4 regions of the Priestia sp. J2 genome follow, and region 2 is predicted to be linked to each of the others. Evidence: riboswitches for the same ligand, from Rfam matches in the RefSeq annotation. Region 2 holds a riboswitch; each other region holds the start of a gene.
What was found. A riboswitch is a leader RNA that binds a small molecule or an ion and turns the genes downstream of it on or off. The one in region 2 is predicted to bind thiamine pyrophosphate.

Region 1 (5,292 bases), 2.0 Mb from region 2:
TCTGATGTGTAAGGTAAAACGGTAAAGCCCTCCTTTAACAGCTCTTCACTAGCTTTTAATGTTTCAACGGGATCAGGAAGCAGCGTTTTATCACATCCAATTACTTCTACTTTCACCATGTCACAAAGTCCAGAAGCTTTAGCTAATTTAGCAATACGTACCGCTTCTTCTGCAGTTTTTGCTCCAGCCGTGTTAGGTAACAGAGTGAAACGCTTCACATCAAGTGCTTCTAGTAAATTAGGCTGATTTTGATCAAAAATATCCATTCGTCTAACAGCAAATGTTAAAATTTCTGTTTCCGACTCTTCTACCGCTTGACGCTGAGTCGTAAAGTCCGGAAATTTCCCTGTTCCTAATAATAAACGTGAATTAAATGTATATTGTCCAATTTTTAACATACTCTTCATCCTCCTCCTACAAATGAAACGACTTCTAATGTATCTCCATCTTTTAAACTTGCAGCACTATGTTCTTCTTTTTGTAAAATGTTCTTGTTTAGCTCAACAATTACCACTCGTTCATGCAGGTTCTGAGCCTGCAACAAGTGCTCGACCGTTTCAATTTCATCTCCAACAGTAACGGTCTTACCATTAATGATTAGATTCAATGAACTCCCTCCATTACTCTCGTTAGCTGAAATGATGTAAAAAATGAATGATTCGGCTCTTTCCCTACCAAAGCATCAGCCATAATTTTTCCAGTTGCAGCACTTAATAAAATACCGTTTCGGTAGTGGCCAAACGCCATGTGTAGATTCGCTATTTCAGGATGCTCTCCTAAATAAGGCCAGCCATCATTTGTTTGTGGACGAAGACCTGACCATGCTTTTTCAAATGTGGCTTCTTTAATAGCCGGCAGAAGCACAGCAGCTTTATCCAGCAGAAATTGAATACCTTGTGCAGAAACGGTCTTAGTAAAATCATGCTGCAGCTTAGTTGCCCCGATTACGATTCTTCCACCAGCCTTTGGCACTAAATAAAAACCTTCATCTAAAAAAATCGTTTTAGAAAGCAGCGGCTTATGACTTTGAAGAGCAATACACTCTCCTTTTACAGGAAATACCTGACCTAAATGTTCAGAAGAAATAAAACGTTTAGCCCATGAGCCTGCTGCGATCACTACTTTTCCTCCATAAAAAGAGCCTTTAGACGTCTGTACACCTTTTACTGTTTCATTTTCCGTAATAAGAGAATGAACGTCACAGTATTCAAATACATCTGCTCCGTGATACAAGGCTCCATGAGCAAGAGCATGTGTTAACTTAGCCGGAGCTAGCTGGCCGTCTCCAGGTATTGTAATGGCTCCGTATATGTCTGGAGAGAGCCCCGGTTCTAACAACCGCGCTTCTTTTACGTCGATCCATCTTACATCTTTGTCCCATTGATGATGCTGATCGGCTTTTTTCTTTAATACGTGTGCATCTTCTTCTGTTACAGCGACTTTTAATAAGCCTTTTTGAATAAGCTCTACGTCGATTGCCGTTTTTTCTTTTAGTTCCTTCACCAGTTCAGGAAACATACTTCTGCTCTTAATAGCAAGGTCTAAAAGAGGACCTTCTTCATCAATTTCAGCTTGAGCACCTAAAATACCAGCAGCTGCACTTGAAGCTTCACAACCAATTTGATTGCGCTCAAGAATGGCTACTGACGCTCCTTGTTTTGACAAATGATAAGCGATAGAAGAGCTAATTATGCCTCCTCCGACTAACAGTACATCATAATGCTGCTTCATTTTCTCCACCTCCAGATGTCCATATATGAGAATATTGTTTGATTGCTTTAAGCGGATCTTGCGCAAGCATGACACCAGACATCACAGCTATACCGTGTGCTCCTGTTTGCAGCACCTCTTTGGCATTTACAGGTGTAATTCCACCAATCGCAATAACTGGTATCTTCACAGCGTCTACTACTTCTTTTAACGCTGCTATCCCTCGGCTTTTTAATTCTTTTTTTGAATGAGTTGAATAAATATGTCCGTATAGAATATAGTGAGCTCCATCTTTTTCAGCTTCTAGAGCTTCTTCCACAGAGTGAACTGATTTTCCGACAATAAGAGAAGGAAATGCGTCTCTAACGCACGAAACGTCTAAACTATGATAGGCAAGCTGCACCCCTTTTGCTTTTAAAGCATGCGCTACATCAACTCGGTCATTTACAATAATTTTAGAGCGACAAAATGGCAGGCTTTCTAGTAAACATTGAATCTGCTTTGCCGTTTTCTTTTTTTCTCTAATATGAATGGCACCCGCAAAAGGCACGATAGCCGTTAAAATGTCCCGAACCTCTTCAATTGGCTGCTTATCTGTTGTAATGACATGAAATTTAGGAATATCCATATGATCGAAACCTTTCCATTCAGAATAAAGAGAAATTTCAATCACTTTATCTTGTGTAGAGGGCTTTATTACATACAAAAAAACCACCCTACAACGTAGAGTGGTTAGCATGTATCGTTATGTAAACATGATCGCCACTTCCCTACGCTGGTACAAACCAGATCAGGTTCAAAGGGTCCGAAATGCATTCGTCTCAGCTTCAAAAAGCTCCCCTAGTGATTGCTATTTATTGATTTTGTTTTTGCACTTAAAATTATAACACAACTAGATGTAAATACAATATCTCTTTATGCTCTTACGGCTCTCTTCCTTTTATAGATGTATCTTTTAAGCTTCTTTACTAAGAGGCCCGGCGCACCGCACCATTCTGCTTTTTATATCGTTAGTAATCGGTATAGTCGTCAAATTCTTCTTTGTCTTTTTCCTTTTTCCGATCCCATATAAACAGCAGGAGTAACATAATAAAAGTTAGAATATAAAAACCGTAAAAAATAAATGCCGCCACAACATTTATAAATAAAAATAAAAAACCGATGATCTGACCTGCAACAGCAACAATCAACAAAATGTATTTCCAAACTTCTGCTTTTCTATCCATTCTCTACTTCTCCGTCTTTTTGTTTTTCCCTACTAGAAACGTTCTCTTTATTTAAATAAAAACGTTCCTGCCAGTAAACCGACTGTAAATAAACCAATTGTTCCAAATGCTGAAATCCCCACGTACACCAACATTTTCTGATAAGATTTTTCTCGAATTAACTGCACGGTTTCCACACTAAACGTTGAAAAAGTGGTAAAAGCCCCGAAAAAACCAATGCCGATCATTAGAAATATTGAATCATTATAAGCATGACTCGGAACCTTTCCATAATAACTACCGTAAAAAAGACCAAGTCCAAACGCACCAAGCAAGTTAACAAACAGCATTGATACTGGAAAAGGAGGATTTGAAGCTGTTTTTGTAACCTTTAATCCCAAAAGATAACGGCATATGCCTCCAGCTGCCCCCCCAAGTGCCAAGCTCACTATGCTCATTTACTTCACCTCATGTACTTTTACTAAATTTTTTCCTGCCGTTTCACCGCATAGATAGCCTGCTAAAGCAAAAAGGATTCCGCCTACTAAAGAGACAATGAAATAAATGGCTCCACCCCATAAATAATGCTGAGTGAGAGAAACGAAGTCTCCTGCAAACGTTGAATACGTGGTAAAACCGCCGCATAAGCCCACGCCTAGTCCAAGCTTGATCCATTCCTTTGGCTGTTTCCACGCAAAAAATCCCGTTAATAGTCCTAATATGAAGCTACCTAATAGGTTTTCAATTACTGTTCCTATTGGATACCCCGTATATAATAAGGAAAGATTTAGAAAATAACGTGCATACGTACCAGCGATAGCACCAAAGGCAATTGAGATTAAGTTTATGGCTTTCATCATATCGCTCCGTTTCATAAATTCTTCTTTAAGTGTACCATAAGGAATTTATTTCTACCTTAACATTTAACTATATGTTTATTGCACCAAAAGTCATGAAAAAATGAAAGAGAAAATCGTCGCATGAAACTTCCTTTTTACTCCTCGGATATCCCTTAAAAATCCATTTAATCCAAATTCTAAAATCTTTCTGTATCCTTATGACAAACCGTGTATAGAAGGTATATTTCCCTTATTTTAAGTCACATTAATCGTATAAGTTTTTTTTGTTGACTTTTGCTGTGTTCTTGTTTAGTATCACAGAGTATCATTTCCTATCAGAATACTAGGGGGTTTAGAAAATGAAGAAATTTGCTGCACTTTTGTCGCTACTATTAGCTTTCACAGTTGTGCTTGCCGCATGCGGTTCTAGCTCAAAAAATGAAGCAAACAATGGAGACAATAAATCTTCACAAGAGGATTTATATAATAAAGTGAAAAAAGATGGTGTATTAACAATTGGAACTGAAGGTACATACCCTCCGTTCACTTTTCATGATGACAAACAAAAGCTAACTGGGTTTGATGTAGAATTGGCTCAAGAAGTAGCTAAACGTCTTGGCGTAAAAGCTGAGTTCAAAGAAACACAGTGGGATGGCATGTTTGCTGGATTAGATGCTAAACGATTTGACATGATTGCTAATGAAGTTGGTATTCGTGAAGATCGTCAAAAGAAATACGATTTCTCTGATCCATACATCCAGTCAGGGGCTGTATTAATTGTTCGTAAAGACGAAAAAGATATCAAATCATTTAAAGATTTAAAAGGAAAAAAATCAGCGCAGTCATTAACAAGTAACTATAAAGACATGGCTCAATCTTATGGTGCAAACATTACGAGTGCTGAAGGTTTTGCTCAAGCAGTAGAACTAATGAGCGCAAACCGTGTTGATGCTACAATCAACGATAAATTATCGTTCCTTGACTATAAGAAAAAGCACCCTAACGCACCTATCAAAATCGCGGATGAAAAATCCGATGGTGCTGCAAGCGGCTTTATGTTTAGAAAAGACAGCGGTAAGTTAGTGGATGAAGTAAACAAAGCATTGAAAGATATGAAAAAAGACGGAACATACGCAAAAATTTCTAAGAAATGGTTTGGCGAAGATGTTTCTCCTAAATAATATTTTCCCTGATGGAGAGCGATTGAATCAATTGATTTCAATCGCTCAATCATCTCTCTTACCAATGCTAAAGGGAGCTATTCAATATTCTATTCCACTAACATTAATCACGTTTGTACTCGGTATCATTTTAGCTGTCTTAACAGCCTTGGCTCGTTTATCATCTATAAAAGTTTTAAATATAATTGCGCGCATCTATGTATCGATTATTCGAGGTACACCGCTGCTTGTGCAATTATTTATTATTTTCTACGGCTTACCCAATTTAGATATAACAATTGACCCATTTATCTCTGCTATTATTGGATTTTCATTAAGTGTAGGTGCGTATGCATCTGAAATTATCCGAGCAGCGAT
Region 2 (5,292 bases):
GTTAAGTAACCACGTATATACCGCACCGTCTCCAAAAAATGAAGCACCAAATGCAAGTGTACCGACAAGTGCCGTTGCGATTAAGGCATTAACTGGAACGCCTCGTTTATTCACTTTTGCTAAGAACCTTGGTGCTTTTCCATCTTTCGCTAAGTTCCACAGCATACGCGTAGAAGCATACATTCCTGAGTTACCAGCAGATAAAACAGCTGTTAAAATAACGGCATTAATCGCTGATGCTGCAAACGCCAGACCTGCTCGTTCGAATATTAAAGTAAACGGACTTACTCGCACGTCATCACTTGCTAATGAATTCGCTGTGTATGGAATAAGCATTCCAATAACAAAAATAGCTAAAATATAAAATAACAAGATGCGCCAGAAGACTTGTTTAACTGCGCGAGGAACCGTTTTTTCCGGATCTTCACTTTCTCCAGCTGCGACTCCAAGCAACTCTGTTCCTTGGAATGAAAAACCAGCTGCCATAAAGATACCTAGTACAGTGAAGAATCCACCGTGAATCGGTCCATCACCAAGCGTGAAGTTTTTAAAACCTGGTGCTTCATTGTTAAAGATACCAAAAATCATCATAATACCAATAACTAAAAAGATAATAACCGTTACTACTTTAATTAACGAAAACCAAAATTCAGATTCACCAAATCCTTTTACAGAAAGGTAGTTAAGCCCAAACATAATTAATAAAAACAGGGCACTCCATAAAATAGAAGAAGAGTTCGGGAACCAAAATTTCATAATAAGGGCTCCAGCAGATAATTCAGCTGCAATCGTAATAGCCCAGTTATACCAGTAGTTCCAGCCGAGAGCGAAACCAAAGGATGGATCTACAAAACGAGACGCATACGTACTAAATGAACCAGCTTCAGGCATATAAGCTGCGAGCTCTGCTAGACTGGTCATCAAAAAGTAAACCATTACGCCAATAATAGCGTAAGCTAAAAGCGCTCCCCCAGGTCCTGCTGTGTGAATTGCTCCACCACTTGCTAGGAATAAGCCGGTTCCGATGGCTCCTCCTAATGAAATCATCGTTAAGTGGCGAGATTTCAACCCACGTTTTAATTCTTGCTGCTCTTGCATAGATAAATACTCCTTTCGAATGTACGGAAAGAGACGGGATAACATAAAAAAAGCCCGCAGTATATGTGCGCGCTTTTAAATCTGAAAACCGCGTCAACCTTCCGTGAAGATAGCTCTTCACATCACTCGCATGATGTGACAGTTCTGTTCCTGTTCGGAGACAGCCCCAGCTTAAATCAACCGAGAAGTGATTTAAACTTCGGCAATTTTTCCTTTCAAGCAACATCCTCAATGTTCTCTGCATTTCCGTTACTTTACTATTAAAAACTGCGACCTCTACCTCATCGATTAGGATGAGGGTTTTTTATATTCAATTGACATAAAAGAAGTATAACAAATACTAAAACGATTGTCATTATAAAAAATAGATTCAGAAAATAGAAACATCTTTGAAATCTCTCGAATCTATTTTGTTACGTATGGTATAATAAACATTGTCTTTATACTACATAAATATCCAAACGTACCACAGGGGGAGCCGCCGTGCTGAGAGTGAACGAAATGTTCAGACCCTTCGAACCTGTTAGTTAACGCTAGCGTAGGAATGTGGGAATAGTAGCATATATTTGCTTACTCCTGTGTAAACCGTTTGATATGAATGATTCAAAAACAGGAGTGAGAAACGTGAATAAAGCATTACCTTTACAGGCTAAAATTGAAATAGCTATTTTTGCAGCATTGGCTTTTTTGATTGATCTTTTACCTTCTATAAAAATTGCAATAGGTGTAAGCATTTCGTTCTCTATGGTTCCTATCTTTATTATGTGTTTTCGATGGGGAGTTAAAGGAGGAGCTTTATCTGGATTTCTATGGGGAATATTACAACTAGCTTTAGGAAATGCGTATATTTTAACCCCGTTGCAAGCTTTTATAGAGTATATTATCGCTGTTACCTTTATTGGATTTGGCGGGATTTTCTCTAGTTCTATTAAAGGATATTTAGCTAATAATCAAAGATCAAAAGCTTTCTTTTTTATTATCTTATCTTTAATTATAGGAAGTTTTGCTCGTTATTTTTGCCATTTTATTGCAGGTTTAATATTTTGGGGATTTGCTGCACCAAAAGGAATGCCTGTTCTATGGTATTCTTTCTCCATGAATGGGATTTCGATGATTGGGTCGTTGCTATCATGTCTAATTATCCTTTCACTGTTAATCCCATCGGCATCAAGAATGATTGTAACTAAATCACACTCATCATAAGAAAAAAGACTAAATCTGCCAAGATTTAGTCTTTTTTCTTATTTGTCACCTTTGTTTACACAAAAGTGTGTCAGGTTTGATAACATAGTTAGTGAAATATTCAAAAAACTGTTTTATGATAGTCAACATATTCAAACGAGATAAAGGATTGATCGTATGCTACAGAAATGGATCACGAGCATAGGTTTAGATATTGGAACAAGCACAACAAAACTGATTGTAAGCAAACTGTTAATAGCAAATCAACAAAATCAGTTTACGCTGCCAGGCTGTCAAATTATTGATCGTCGCGTAACGTATGCAAGTTCCATCTATACAACACCTATGGTAAACGAGGTTGAAATCGATGTTCGAAGGTTAACGCTATTACTAGAAAAAGAGTACAAAAAAGCAGGGATCTCCTTAGATCAAGTGGAGGCGGGTGCTGTGATCATCACAGGAGAAACGGCTCGGAAGCAAAATGCAGAGAGTATCGTTCACTATCTAGCTGAACACGCTGGGAATTTTGTTGTTGCAACAGCTGGTGCTGACTTAGAAGGAATGTTAGCGGCAAAAGGATCGGGAGCAATCGAACATTCTGCTGAAACCAATAAAGTGATTGCCAATATTGATGTAGGTGGAGGCACTGCTAACATCGCCTTATGTCAAAATGGAAAAGTGATTGAAACGTTTACCCTGCATGTAGGCGGAAGATTAATTCGACTAAACGAAGATGGTATTGTTACCTACGTTTCGTCTTATTTAACTGAATTTTTAAAAAATAATTCTCTGATGCTTCAAGAAGGCGAAAAAGCAACATTTGAAAAACTCTCGTCTATTTGCAAATTGCTAGCTAAAGAAACCGTGGATTATGTGAGCGCACTGAAGCAAACCTCTTTGCTGCTCGTTTCCCCTCATACAAGATCTTCTACTCGGCCAGAGACAATCATGGTCTCGGGAGGAGTAGGAGCCATGATAGAGAAGGAGAAACCAAAAACAGTGAAGGAAGTGGCCATACACGGAGACATTGGTCCGCTGCTAGCTTATCAGTTTCAAGCCATACAGGTATCTCAAGCCGCTGAAACAACGCGAGCCACTGTCATTGGAGCTGGTATGCAAAATACAGAAGTTAGCGGATCAACCGTATACATTAAATCAAAGCGGCTGCCGCTAAAAAATATTCCGATTATAGAGATACCCGTACAGCAAGAGGAGGAGTGGAATCCGCAGCTGTTTCAAGAAAGAGCTCGAACGGCATGTATGCAGGCTTCAACTGTTTTCAGCGCAGAAGATCCTCCCGTTGCTATTGCTTTATCTCATTTCCCTTACTGCAGCTATAGAATGCTGCAAGAATTAGCAAAAGTAATAAGCGCTGAATTTGGTGCTTGTTTTAAAGGAGCTAAGTGCCTCGTTGTTTTATGCGAGCAGGATATTGCTAAAGCTTTAGGACAAGCACTAGCCAAACAGGAGAACGAATTAGAAATTATTTGTTTAGATCAAATTGACTTTACCCACGGAGATTATATCGATCTAGGGTTACCCGTAGCTGGAGAGGCAATCTCTGTTTCGATTAAAACACTCGCTTTTTCATCATAATCAACTGAACATACAAGGAGGAAAAGATGTTTAAAACTACCCGGTTGTTAGGAGAAACATTTTCATTTTATAGCTTAAAAGAAATTATGGCCAAAGCAAACGAAGAACGTTCTGGAGATCAGCTCGCAGGAGTTAGCGCTGAGTCAATGAAAGAACGAATGGCAGCCAAACAAGTGCTAGCTGATATCACACTTGCTGATATTCGAAATTACCCGCTGCTAAGCGCAGATGAAGACAACGTCTCGGCATTAATCGAAAGTCAGATTGATTCATCGGTTTACGACATTATTAAAAATTGGACAGTAGGGGAGTTAAGAGAATACATCTTATCTGATGAGCATACCGGAGAAGACCTTCTTGCGCTTAGCAAGGGATTAAACAGCGAAATGATTGCGGCAGCTACTAAAATTATGTCCAATTTAGATTTAATTCAAGGAGCTGCCAAGATAGAAGTGCAAACTACTTGTCAAACGACTATCGGTCAAAAAGGCGTATTGGCTTCAAGAGCCCAGCCTAATCATCCTTCAGATAACTTAAAAGGAATGAGAGCATCTCTCTACGAAGCGTTAAGCTATGGAATTGGAGATGCGGTTATCGGAATTAACCCTGTTATTGATACAACGGATAATATCTACGCGCTTTTAAATGAAACAAAAAATATAATCAACGAATGGTCAATTCCTACTCAAAACTGTGTATTATCACATGTGACGAGTCAAATGAGAGCAATCGAAAAAGGAGCAGCTGCTGACTTGATTTTCCAAAGTTTAGCAGGCACAGAAGCCGGTAATGATTCATTTGGGATTTCACTGTCTATGCTCGATGAAGCGACAGCGTTAATTCATGAAAAAGGGACAGCAAAAGGTCCGAACCGCTGGTATTTTGAAACAGGACAAGGTTCTGAACTGTCAGCAGAAGCCCACTATAATATTGATCAAGTAACGCTCGAAGCTAGATGCTACGGCTTAGCTCGCCACTACAAGCCTTTCTTAGTTAACACGGTTGTTGGATTTATTGGACCTGAATATTTATATAACAGCAAACAAGTTCTAAGGGCTGGGTTAGAAGATCACTTTATGGGAAAAATGCACGGCTTGCCTATGGGAGTAGACGTATGTTACACCAACCACATGGATGCTGATCAAAACGATATGGATAATTTAAGTATGCTTCTAGGAACAGCTGGGGTGAACTTTGTAATAGGAGTGCCCATGGCTGATGACTGCATGCTAAACTATCAGTCTCTTAGTTATCATGATATCGCAACCGTGCGCAATGTACTTGGCCGTACCCCAACGCCGTTATTTCAAAAATGGCTTGAAGATCAGCGTATTATGGAAAACGGACGCTTCACATCAAGAGCTGGAGACCCAACTATTTTTATGAATTTGATTTAAGGAAGGTGCTTACTATGAT
Region 3 (5,292 bases), 1.6 Mb from region 2:
AGACTGATGTTACGTATTGTCACCATTACTGTTCATATACAGAACAAGGTGGGTATGACAGCATCAAACAGCTTATTGAACAAGGAAAAGTTCCAACCGCTGTGATTTGTTTGAGTGATCATGTTGCATTAGGAGCTCTTTCTGCTCTTAATGACTACGGCATCTCTGTGCCAGCTGATTGTGAAGTGATGGGATTTGATAACCAAGAGTTCTCTAAATTTACTAACCCAAAACTTTCGACTGTCAATTTGCCGGTAGAAAAAATGGCCTATTGTGCAGGAGAGCTTTTAGTTAAAACAATTTCTGATCCATATGGGGATGTGGACCAACAGATATTTGATTTGGAAATTATTCATCGTAATACAACGAGAATCAAATAAAAAGCAATGCCATTCATGAGGTCTCTTTAAAAAGAGACCGATTTAGAAAAATATAAGAGCAAGCTTTTTATTTTTTTATTAGTAAAACGTTGTACTAAAACGTTTTACTAAATATAGAGTAATTCACTACTAACAAAGGGGAGAAGGAAATGAAACATTTATACGGAGTTACAACAGCAATGGTTACACCGTTTACCAAAACGGGTGAAGTAGATTTAGAGAAAGTAGTAAATTTAACAGAGTTTTTAATTTCAAAAGGAGTGCACTGCTTGTATCCGCTTGGTACAACGGGCGAGATGCTTCGTCTATCTGTCAAAGAAAGAAAGCAAGTTGCAGAAACAGTAGTGAAACAAGCGGCTAATCGTGTAACCGTATTCATACATGTAGGAGCTATGAATGAAGAAGATACAATTGAGCTTGCAAAACATGCCTATGAAATTGGCGCCGACGGTATCGGAGTAGTTACGCCTATGTTCTTTGGAGCAAACGATAACGAACTAGAAACGTATTTTATAAAAGTAGCAAACAGTGTCCCGAATGATTTTCCCGTATATTTATATAATATTCCTCAGTGTTCAAGCAATGATTTAACGGCAGAGGTAGCTCAAAAAGTGGCAGATTCATGCAAGAATGTAATTGGTATTAAATATAGCTACCCTGACTATTTACGCGTAAATGATTATTTAAATATTAACGATGGAAACTTTTCTGTTCTTCCCGGAACCGATCGTTTATTTTTAGCAGCTCTGGCTATGGGATGTGAAGGAGTTGTCTCCGGTGTATCGGGTGTTTATCCCGAGCCTTTTGTAGAGACTTATAATGCCTTTAAAGCGAATGATTTAGAAAAAGCGAGAAAGATGCAAAAAGTTGCTATTCAATATTGTGAAGCTCTTTTAAACGGAAGCAACATGTCTTATTTTAAAGAAGCATTAAAATTGAGAGGCATTGATGTTGGTGGCATGAGATCTCCTCAAATAGATTTAACAGAAGAAGAAGTCAAAGAATTAGATGATAAACTAAATAGCATTCGTCCAAAGAGCAGTGTTTAATAATTGGTTCATGTTCTGAATAAACTCATGCATTTCTAGTGAACAGGGCTGTTTGATAATAAGCAAACAGCTCATTCACTATAACGATTAAGGTTATGGAGGGATATTCTATGGCGGTTACATCTAAATTAAATGAAAGCGTTAACAAAGATTTAGGTCCTGTAAAGCAAGATGTAAAAAAGACGAATATACGCTGGTGGCTTATTATTGTATTGCTAATTGGAGCAGTTGTTAACTATTTAGACCGCTCTAATTTAAGCATCGCTAATACCACGATTGCCAAAGAGTTTGGGCTGTCTTCTACACAAATGGGTCTTTTGCTTTCAGCTTTTCTCTGGCCATATGCCTTAGCAAATCTACCAGCAGGCTGGCTGGTTGACAAATACGGGCCGAAAAAAATGTTTGCATGGGCATCAGGCCTATGGTCTGTGGCAACGGTAGCAAGTGCATTTACTAACACGTATTCTGCTCTTTATGCCATGAGAATGCTTCTTGGTGTATCGGAGTCTCCTTTTTTTACTTCAGGAATTAAAGTGACGGAAAGATGGTTTAAAAAAGAAGAGCGCGGCCTTCCTACTTCGATTATTAATACAGGGTCTCAAATTGCTAATGCGATTGCTCCGCCACTTCTAACGGTACTGCTTTTAACAATGAGTTGGAGAGGAATGTTTGTTGTTATAGGAGCAGCAGGCTTTATTGTGATGTTTGTTTGGCTAAAGATATACCGAGATCCGGATTATGTTGCCAATAAAGTGAAAGCTGTCCCTAAAGAAGAAATAAAAATCAGTCATACCTCACAAGCAAAATGGTCACAGCTGTTTAAATATAAAAGCACATGGTTTATGATTATCGGGAATTTCGGAATTATGTTTACGATATGGGTTTATTTAACTTGGCTTCCTAGCTACTTAGAAACAGAGCGCGGTTTTAGCCTAAAACAAACGGGCTGGATTGCTGCTATTCCGTTTCTAGCAGGAATCATAGGAGTGTTGCTTGGTGGTGTAATTTCAGATAGATTTATTCGAAAAGGAATTAATGCAGTAACGGCAAGAAAAATACCAATTGTAGGCGGGGCAATCTTAGCCGCAGCATCGGTAGCACCCGTTCCTTTTATTGATAATGCAGCCTTAAGTATTGTCTTATTGTCGATTGGCTACTTCGCGTCACAGCTGCCATCAGGCGTCATTTGGACTCTAGCGGCGGATATTGCACCAAAGGAACAAGTTGCTTCACTCGGCGCTATTCAGAACTTCGGTGGATTTCTAGGAGCGGCAATGGCTCCTATCGTAACAGGGTTTATATTAGATGCAACGGGAACTTTTACGGCGGTTTTCCTGTTAGGAGCAGGACTGCTTTTAATTGGTGCTATTAGTTATGGCGTATTTTTAAAGAAGCCAATAGCTAACTAGTAATGTCACAAAAACAAAGAGCACACACTGCATGAAAAAGGTGTGTGCTTTTTCTTTTACTACTAAAAAGGAAACTATTTTCATTACCATGTCATGAACCTTTCTATTGAATAAAACGCTTTACTATGATAAAACTATTACAGGTAAACATATGATAATAGATTAATTTCATAGAGATACAACACCACTAGGGGTGCTTTCGAAGCTGAGAGAGACGATAAGTCTTAACCCTTATAACCTGAACTAGGTAATACTAGCGTAGGAAAGAGGTATTGTAATGGATGTTTTGTATGGGATTTCCTTACGAACTCGTTATAATAATTTTGTGTACATAAACAAAAACACTTCTTTCCTGCGAAAGAAGTGTTTTTTTATGCGTAAAGGAAGGTGTCATACATGAAAGAAACAATTGATTTGCTTGTCAAACAGGTAGAGGAGCGCAAAGGAGAGTTAATCCAGTTATTAACAACGCTTGTTTCGTATAAAACGCCAGCGCCTCCTGCACGAAATTCTCATGAAGCGCAGCTGTACGTAGCGGATTTTCTTAAAAACTGCGGTTTTTCCATTGATATGTGGGACTTATATTCTAACGACCCTATCGTAGTGGGAACGTTAAAAGGACAAAAATCGGCTGACTATCAAAGCTTGATTATTAACGGCCATATGGATGTTGCTGAGGTACAAGAAAATGAAAATTGGGAAACCAATCCGTTTGAAGCTGTTGTGAAAGACAATATGATAATTGGACGCGGAGTTGCTGATATGAAAGGCGGTTTGGCGGGAGCATTATTTGCTGTGCAGCTTTTAACAGAAGCAGGAATCGAGCTGCCAGGAGACTTGATTTTTGAATCCGTTGTAGGAGAAGAAGTAGGAGAGGCAGGTACGCTGCAATGCTGTCAGAAAGGGTATACAGCTGATTTTGCGCTTGTAGTCGATACAAGTGATTTACATATTCAAGGTCAAGGCGGAGTGATCACGGGATGGATTACGATAAAAAGCAGTAAAACCTATCATGACGGTACACGCCGAAGTATGATTCATGCTGGAGGAGGGCTGTTAGCCGCAAGCGCTATTGAAAAGATGGCAAAAGTGATCGGAGGGCTACAAGAATTGGAGCGTCACTGGGCTGTTACAAAGAGCTATCCAGGATTTTTGCCAGGGACAAATACGATTAATCCAGCAGTAATCGAAGGCGGAAGACATGCTGCTTTTATTGCAGATGAATGCAGGCTGTGGATCACCGTTCACTATTATCCTAATGAATCGTACGACCAAGTATCAAAAGAAGTGGAAGAATATATTATAGCTATTGCAAAAGCAGATCCATGGTTAAAAGATAATCTGCCAACCTTTGAATGGGGAGGCACATCAATGATTGAAGACAGAGGAGAAATCTTTCCGTCATTAGAAATTGATGAAAATCATGCAGGAGTGCAGCTGCTTGCAAATACTCATGAACAAATGGAAGGGAAAAAGCCTCCAATTGATGTGTCAACTAGCGTAACAGACGGGGGATGGCTAGCTGATGCGGGAATTCCCGCCGCTATTTACGGTCCGGGAAATTTAGCAAATGCACATGCTGTGAACGAACAATTAGATATTAATCAGCTTGTTCAATATACAAAAGTGATAGTGCAGTTCATTTATACGTGGCTGCATACGCATAAGGAGTGATCATCATGAAATTTAGTGAACGATTATACGAAAAGCTGCAGCCTATTTGGCGTCAAAATCATAATCATCCCTTCGTACAGGGGATGGGAGATGGAACGCTTGAAAAGGAGAAGTTTCGCTTCTACATGATTCAAGATTACCTTTACCTAATTGATTATGCCAAATTATTTGCGATTGGAGCCATGAAAGCTACCGATCTTCAAACGATGGGGAAATTTGCAGCCCTTTTAGATTCTACATTAAACGAAGAAATGAGTCTGCACCGTGAGTATGCCAAGAAATTTGAAATCAGCGAAAAAGAATTAGAAAAAGCGCAGCCATCTCCTACAACGCTTGCATACACGCACTATATGCTGCACGTTGGTCAAAGTGGAACATTAGCTGAATTAGTAGCCGCTCTTTTGCCTTGTATGTGGAGCTACTGGGAAATAGGAAAAGAACTTAGTGAAAAGCCTGGAGCTAACAATGAGTTTTACCGTGAGTGGATTGAAATGTACAGCTCAGAAGAATTTGGAGAACTGGCGACATGGTGTATCAATTTATTTGACTCACTTACTGAAGATAAATCAGAAGTGGAATTAGAAAAGCTTGAAGAAATTTTCTTGAATACGACGCGTTTTGAGTATATGTTCTGGGATATGGCTTATAACGAAGCGATGTGGCCAATTCATGAATAGGTCTGTGTTATCTTTTCAAAACGTCAGTTTTACGTACAAGAACGGTGATCAAGCGATTTTAAAATCATTAAACTTAGACGTGAAAGAAGGCGAGTTTGTCAGT
Region 4 (5,292 bases), 460 kb from region 2:
TTCCTGCTTTTCAGCAGCTTTTTTCTTTTCTTGCTTCATCTGTTTATTGGAGTGTTCTTGAAAATCGATGACGTTTTCTTTTTTAGCAGTTTTCAACTTTGCTGGTTCTTCTTCTTTTGAAACCGCTGCCTCTGATTCCATCACTAAATGCTCCTGCTCTTCTTGTTCCTTTATCAGCAGCTGAACATATTCTTTGACTTCATCTAACGTACATTGTTCATCAAACAGCTGTTTAATATCATTAAATAATTCAATTTGTTCCTCTGTATAGACACGGGCCCCATCTACTCGTTCAATTGTTAAATAGCTGCCCAATAATTTTTCCCATTGTTTTAACGTTTTCTTTTCTACCTCTAATTGATCACTTACTTTTTTAATTGTATACGTCTCCATCATTTTTTATTTCCTCCCTTATCTATTTTCATCCAACTATGTAATGGATTATTTGTTGTATGTTGTATTCACCATATCTTCACTTGTTTTCCTGCTAGGTGACAAAGGTTGTCAAAACTAGACGACATTAGCCTTCTATGTAAAGAAAACGCATATTTTGTAAAAAAATGTACAGAAATGCGCAAATGGCAAAAATGGAAAACATAAAAGAAAAGGAGAGTATAGAAAACAGTTGACGGGAAAAAATGAATCCTATAAGATAAGTTTAAATGTTTAAGTTCTTGAACATATAAACATAAGGAGTGAACACTATGTCACAGCATTATGCGCTCATCACCGGTGCGTCCGGAGGAATAGGTAAAGAGTTAGCTTATCAATTCGCAAAGGATGGCCATTCTTTAATTTTAGTTGCCAGAAGTGCTGATAAACTAACAGCGATTAGAGAGAATTTAAAATCTACTTATAATATTGACGTGATAACGGTTGTAAAGGATTTATCAAGAGAAGAAGAGATACAGTCACTGTATGAAGAACTTAAAAATAAAGAAATGCACGTTGATTATTTAGTGAACAATGCAGGTTTTGGACTATACGGTAAATTTATTGAAACAGCTTTAGATGAAGAGTTAAACATGATTGACTTAAATATCCGAGCATTAACTCATTTAACAAAATTATTTTTACCCGATATGGTCAAAAGAAATCACGGGAAAATTTTAAACATTGCGTCCGTTGCTGCATTTATGCCGGGTCCGCTTATGACAGTGTATTACGCAACGAAAGCGTACGTATTATCTTTCACAGAGGCCCTTGAAAATGAATTAAGAGGTACCAATGTAACGGTAAGTGCTCTATGCCCGGGTCCAACTAAAACGGGTTTTAGCGATCGGGCCCAGCTGAGCAATTCCAAGCTTTTTCAAAGCGGTGCAATGGATGTAGAAGCAGTTGCTAAAGCGGGCTATAAAAAATTTATGAAAGGTCAGACGGTTATCGTACCAGGAGTACAGTTTCGTCTCGCCACCTTCATCCCGCGCTTTGTACCAAGAAAGTGGCTTTCATCCGTTGTCCGCAGAACACAAGAAATTAAATAAAGGAGAATATTTATGAGTGAAAAAGCAGTGGAGTTATTTCGTGCCAGCATTCCTATTTTTCAGGCTCTAAGTGATTCAGCAAGACAAGATATTATTTTGCTGCTCGCGGAAAAAGAGCCTTTAACCGTTAATGAAATTGCAAACGAGTCTACTTTATCACGACCGGCAATTTCTCATCATTTAAAAATTTTACGTGATCAAAAGCTTGTGCAAATTGAGCAAAAAGGAACGCAGAGATATTATTCATTAGCTTTAAACGAGGCAGTTGAGCTATTAAAAAGCTTGCTTGCTACAGTTGAAGCTGAATGTTTATAGGGAGATGAAAGAGATGAACCACGAGCAATTCTATATCACAGATGAAACGGTCATTGAACATATTGTCTCTACACAAAAGCAGTATTTCTATGCACAAAAGACAAAGAGCATCAGCAGCCGCATTCAAGCGCTGAATAAGCTCAGAGACGCAGTCAAACAAAACGAGCAGAGAATTATGGATGCTTTAAAACAAGACTTGAATAAATCCGAAGTAGAGGCGTACACGTCGGAAATTGGGATTTTACTAGAGGAAATTCGGTTTACGCTTAAGCATTTAGCAAAATGGATGAAGCCTAAAAAAGTAAAAACCGCTTTAACACACGTGGGCTCTAAAGGGAAAATTGTTCCTGAACCGTATGGAGTCGCGTTAATTATTGCTCCGTGGAACTATCCGTTTCAATTAGCGCTGTCTCCTTTAGTAGGAGCGATTGCCGCTGGAAACACGGCGATTATAAAGCCTTCTGAATTAACGCCTAGCGTATCTCGGGTTATACAAGAATTACTAGCTGAGGCTTTTGATCCAGCATTTGTGACCGTGATTGAAGGCGCTGTAGACACGACGAGCCTGCTTTTAAAACAGCCCCTCGATTATATTTTCTTTACGGGAAGTGTAAATGTAGGGAAAATTATTATGCAAGAAGCAGGGAAGCAGCTTATTCCCGTCACGCTGGAGCTAGGAGGAAAAAGTCCGTGCATTGTACATGAAGATGCAAACCTAGATCTTGCAGCGAAGCGAATTATGTTTGGCAAAGGAATGAATGCAGGCCAAACGTGCGTTGCTCCCGATTATTTGCTCGTGCATAAAAAGGTAAAAGCGCAGCTAGTGGAGAAACTTCGCGAAGCGATTTATCAATTTTACGGTAGTAATCCGCTTGAAAGTGAGCGCTACGGCCGTATTGTCAGTGAGCGCCATTTTATTCGGCTAGTTGAGTTTTTAAAAGACGGAAACGCTATAGTTGGAGGCGGGTATAATAAAAGTACGCTCACAATAGAACCTACGGTGTTAAGTGAAGTAAGCTGGACATCAGACGTTATGCAAGAAGAAATTTTTGGGCCTATTCTTCCTATGATTGAATACGAAACGTTAGACGAAGTTATTCATAAAGTTCAAGAAAAAGCTAAGCCGTTAGCTCTTTACTTGTTTACGGAAAGTGCAAATGTACAAAACGTCATAACGGAGCGTCTTTCATTTGGAGGAGGCTGTATAAATGATACGCTTATGCATATCGCTACGCCATATTTACCCTTTGGCGGAGTTGGAGAAAGCGGTACGGGCCAATATCATGGAAAAGACAGCTTTCAGACATTTTCTCATTTTAAAAGCATGCTGTCTCAAACAACCAAGTTTGATTTGTCATTCCGCTATCCTTCAGAGAAACAAAACTTGAAAATGATTAAAAAATTATTGAAATAAAAAGCCTCCTGATAGGAGGCTTTTTCGTTATTTTGAAAGTGAAAGCTGAGAAAGCGGCCATTTTTCTTGTGTATACGCCATTTCCCAAAATAAATACTCCAGCTCACAGCTTTTGATAAAGTGATCTTTCATACGATTACGTTCTTCTTCAGTCGCTTGCTCGGTGAGTTCATCAAGTTTGTTACAAAACCATTGTGTTGTGCCATTCATTTCTTCATTATTATAAAACTGAATCCATTCATAAAAAGGATGAGAAGGAGATGGATTTACTTGTTCTGTAATGCGCTGGCCAATTTCAACGTACGTCCACGGACATGGAAGAAGCACGGCAATGATTTCCGCTAAGCTGCCTGTATGCGCAACGCTTGTCATATGGTTAATGTAGTGGCTGGCCGTTGGTGAAAGAGCCTCAGTGTGGAGGTCTTCATAGCGTACGCCTGCTACTTCACAAAAATTATTATGAGGGTGTACTTCACTATGTAATACCGTAGAAATGCCGGCATTAAAGGCTTCCATTTCGGTACGCGTACGGCATTTTGTTAAAGCAGCGCCGTAAATGCGGACAAATGCTGTTAAGTATTCGTAGTCTTGAGAAACGTAGTGAATAAGCGCTTCTTTTGGCACGTCTCCTTCAGCAATTCCTTTAATAAAAGGGTGGTTAAAAATGGCTTCGTAAATATAGTTTGCTTCTTGTCTTAATTGAGATGAAAATGACATCAAAATCCTCCTTTAATTATGAGGAAGTCACAAACAAGCACATAAAGGAAATAAAAAACACTCCGTTTATAAACGGAGTGGCAAAGGACAGTACAAAACTGAACATTGCCACTTTCCTACGCTGGTATGAGCCAGATCAGGTTCAAAGGGATCAAGAAAACTTGTCTCAGCCGGTCGGCACCCCTAGTGGACTTCCTATTAGTCTATGTTTAACTTACCATATATTCTGAAAAATAGAAAGCGTTACGGAAAATTGTTCCCTAACGGTTTTTATCTCTTAAAGAGGTAGCTTCTTGAAGCTATTTTTAATCATTTTTGTTTAAAAATGCATATTTTTAGGGAAGAAGAGGTATTAATGAAGGGAAGAGCCGTTTTCGTCTCCGAAACATTCCCATATAAATAGAAGAAAGGAGAGAACAAAATGGCAAAATTTCGTTTGTATGCTGTATTAAATACAGTAGGCTTGGCTATTACACTTCTTGTGAATTATTTAGCAAATGCGATTCCAATAGGAGGCAAAACAACGGCAGAGGCTTCTGCGCAAGTTCCTACGTTGTTTACACCAGCCGGTTATGCCTTTGCTATCTGGGGCGTTATTTATTTGTTATTAACCATTTGGGTTATACGCCAATTTTTTGCAAGAGAAGATCAAAAGGAAATATATGCACGTATCGGCATTTGGTTTTTTCTAAACTGTTTGTTAAATAGTGCGTGGATCTTTATTTTCCAAAACGATTACTATAAGTTATCCCTTTTAGTTATGCTCTTTATTTTAGGCACATTAATGATTGTATATTCCATTATTCAGCATTCTCGGATGACGACATGGTTTATGCGTCTGCCGATTTCGCTTTATCTTGGATGGATTTCTGTTGCGACTATTGTTAATGTATTTGTCGTATTTCAAGCAAATGGAATACAGCACTTACTTGGCCTAAATGAGTTAGCATGGACGATTATTATGCTGCTGGTAGGGGCTGCGCTGGGCATTATGTTTACATTAAAAAACCGAGACGCTGTTTATCCGCTTGTTTTTATTTGGGCTTATATTGCCATTGCGGTGAAACAAAGTGGAAATCAGCCAATTGTCATTACTGTTATCATCTCGATTGTTTTATTAGCAATTGCTATTATTGTGGGACTGATTAAACGCTATAGACGTTTTTAAAAAGAAGCTCTAGCTTTTGTAAGCTAGAGCTTTTTATGATGCTCTTTTGATTGTAAAAAAGCAGCTGTAAAAGCAATTAAGCTAATTAAAATACCAAAAGGAACAACAATTGGTACGAATGATAAAATAAATGTCATAAGCGTAACCTCCATGTTGCATCGGTGCATAATGAAAAATTCAACTTTTTAAATTGA

Region 1: linked by a shared signal. The riboswitch ahead of LJY09_RS02800 (thiamine phosphate synthase) and the one ahead of thiT (energy-coupled thiamine transporter ThiT) in region 2 are both predicted to bind thiamine pyrophosphate.
Region 3: linked by a shared signal. The riboswitch ahead of LJY09_RS04505 (acetylornithine deacetylase) and the one ahead of thiT (energy-coupled thiamine transporter ThiT) in region 2 are both predicted to bind thiamine pyrophosphate.
Region 4: linked by a shared signal. The riboswitch ahead of tenA (thiaminase II) and the one ahead of thiT (energy-coupled thiamine transporter ThiT) in region 2 are both predicted to bind thiamine pyrophosphate.

The regions. Positions count from the first base shown of each region.
Region 1 covers NZ_CP086208.1:524,327-529,618, reverse strand. Annotated here, with positions in the region: gene LJY09_RS02815 (thiazole synthase) at 1-398, opposite strand, end outside; gene thiS (sulfur carrier protein ThiS) at 404-607, opposite strand; gene thiO (glycine oxidase ThiO) at 604-1,731, opposite strand; gene LJY09_RS02800 (thiamine phosphate synthase) at 1,715-2,338, opposite strand; TPP riboswitch at 2,461-2,562, opposite strand; gene LJY09_RS02795 (hypothetical protein) at 2,721-2,936, opposite strand; gene crcB (fluoride efflux transporter CrcB) at 2,984-3,373, opposite strand; gene LJY09_RS02785 (fluoride efflux transporter FluC) at 3,374-3,772, opposite strand; gene LJY09_RS02780 (amino acid ABC transporter substrate-binding protein) at 4,114-4,935, shown strand; gene LJY09_RS02775 (amino acid ABC transporter permease) at 4,919-5,292, shown strand, end outside.
Region 2 covers NZ_CP086208.1:2,513,109-2,518,400, reverse strand. Annotated here, with positions in the region: gene LJY09_RS12635 (amino acid permease) at 1-1,098, opposite strand, end outside; lysine riboswitch at 1,201-1,385, opposite strand; TPP riboswitch at 1,560-1,660, shown strand; gene thiT (energy-coupled thiamine transporter ThiT) at 1,693-2,301, shown strand; gene LJY09_RS12625 (ethanolamine ammonia-lyase reactivating factor EutA) at 2,458-3,876, shown strand; gene LJY09_RS12620 (ethanolamine ammonia-lyase subunit EutB) at 3,903-5,273, shown strand; gene eutC (ethanolamine ammonia-lyase subunit EutC) at 5,288-5,292, shown strand, end outside.
Region 3 covers NZ_CP086208.1:865,271-870,562, forward strand. Annotated here, with positions in the region: gene LJY09_RS04490 (LacI family DNA-binding transcriptional regulator) at 1-380, shown strand, start outside; gene LJY09_RS04495 (dihydrodipicolinate synthase family protein) at 530-1,429, shown strand; gene LJY09_RS04500 (MFS transporter) at 1,540-2,838, shown strand; TPP riboswitch at 3,018-3,120, shown strand; gene LJY09_RS04505 (acetylornithine deacetylase) at 3,235-4,512, shown strand; gene tenA (thiaminase II) at 4,518-5,189, shown strand; gene LJY09_RS04515 (ABC transporter ATP-binding protein) at 5,182-5,292, shown strand, end outside.
Region 4 covers NZ_CP086208.1:2,053,233-2,058,524, forward strand. Annotated here, with positions in the region: gene LJY09_RS10315 (helix-turn-helix domain-containing protein) at 1-396, opposite strand, end outside; gene LJY09_RS10320 (SDR family NAD(P)-dependent oxidoreductase) at 705-1,484, shown strand; gene LJY09_RS10325 (ArsR/SmtB family transcription factor) at 1,497-1,799, shown strand; gene LJY09_RS10330 (aldehyde dehydrogenase) at 1,813-3,213, shown strand; gene tenA (thiaminase II) at 3,241-3,930, opposite strand; TPP riboswitch at 4,027-4,125, opposite strand; gene LJY09_RS10340 (TspO/MBR family protein) at 4,352-5,098, shown strand.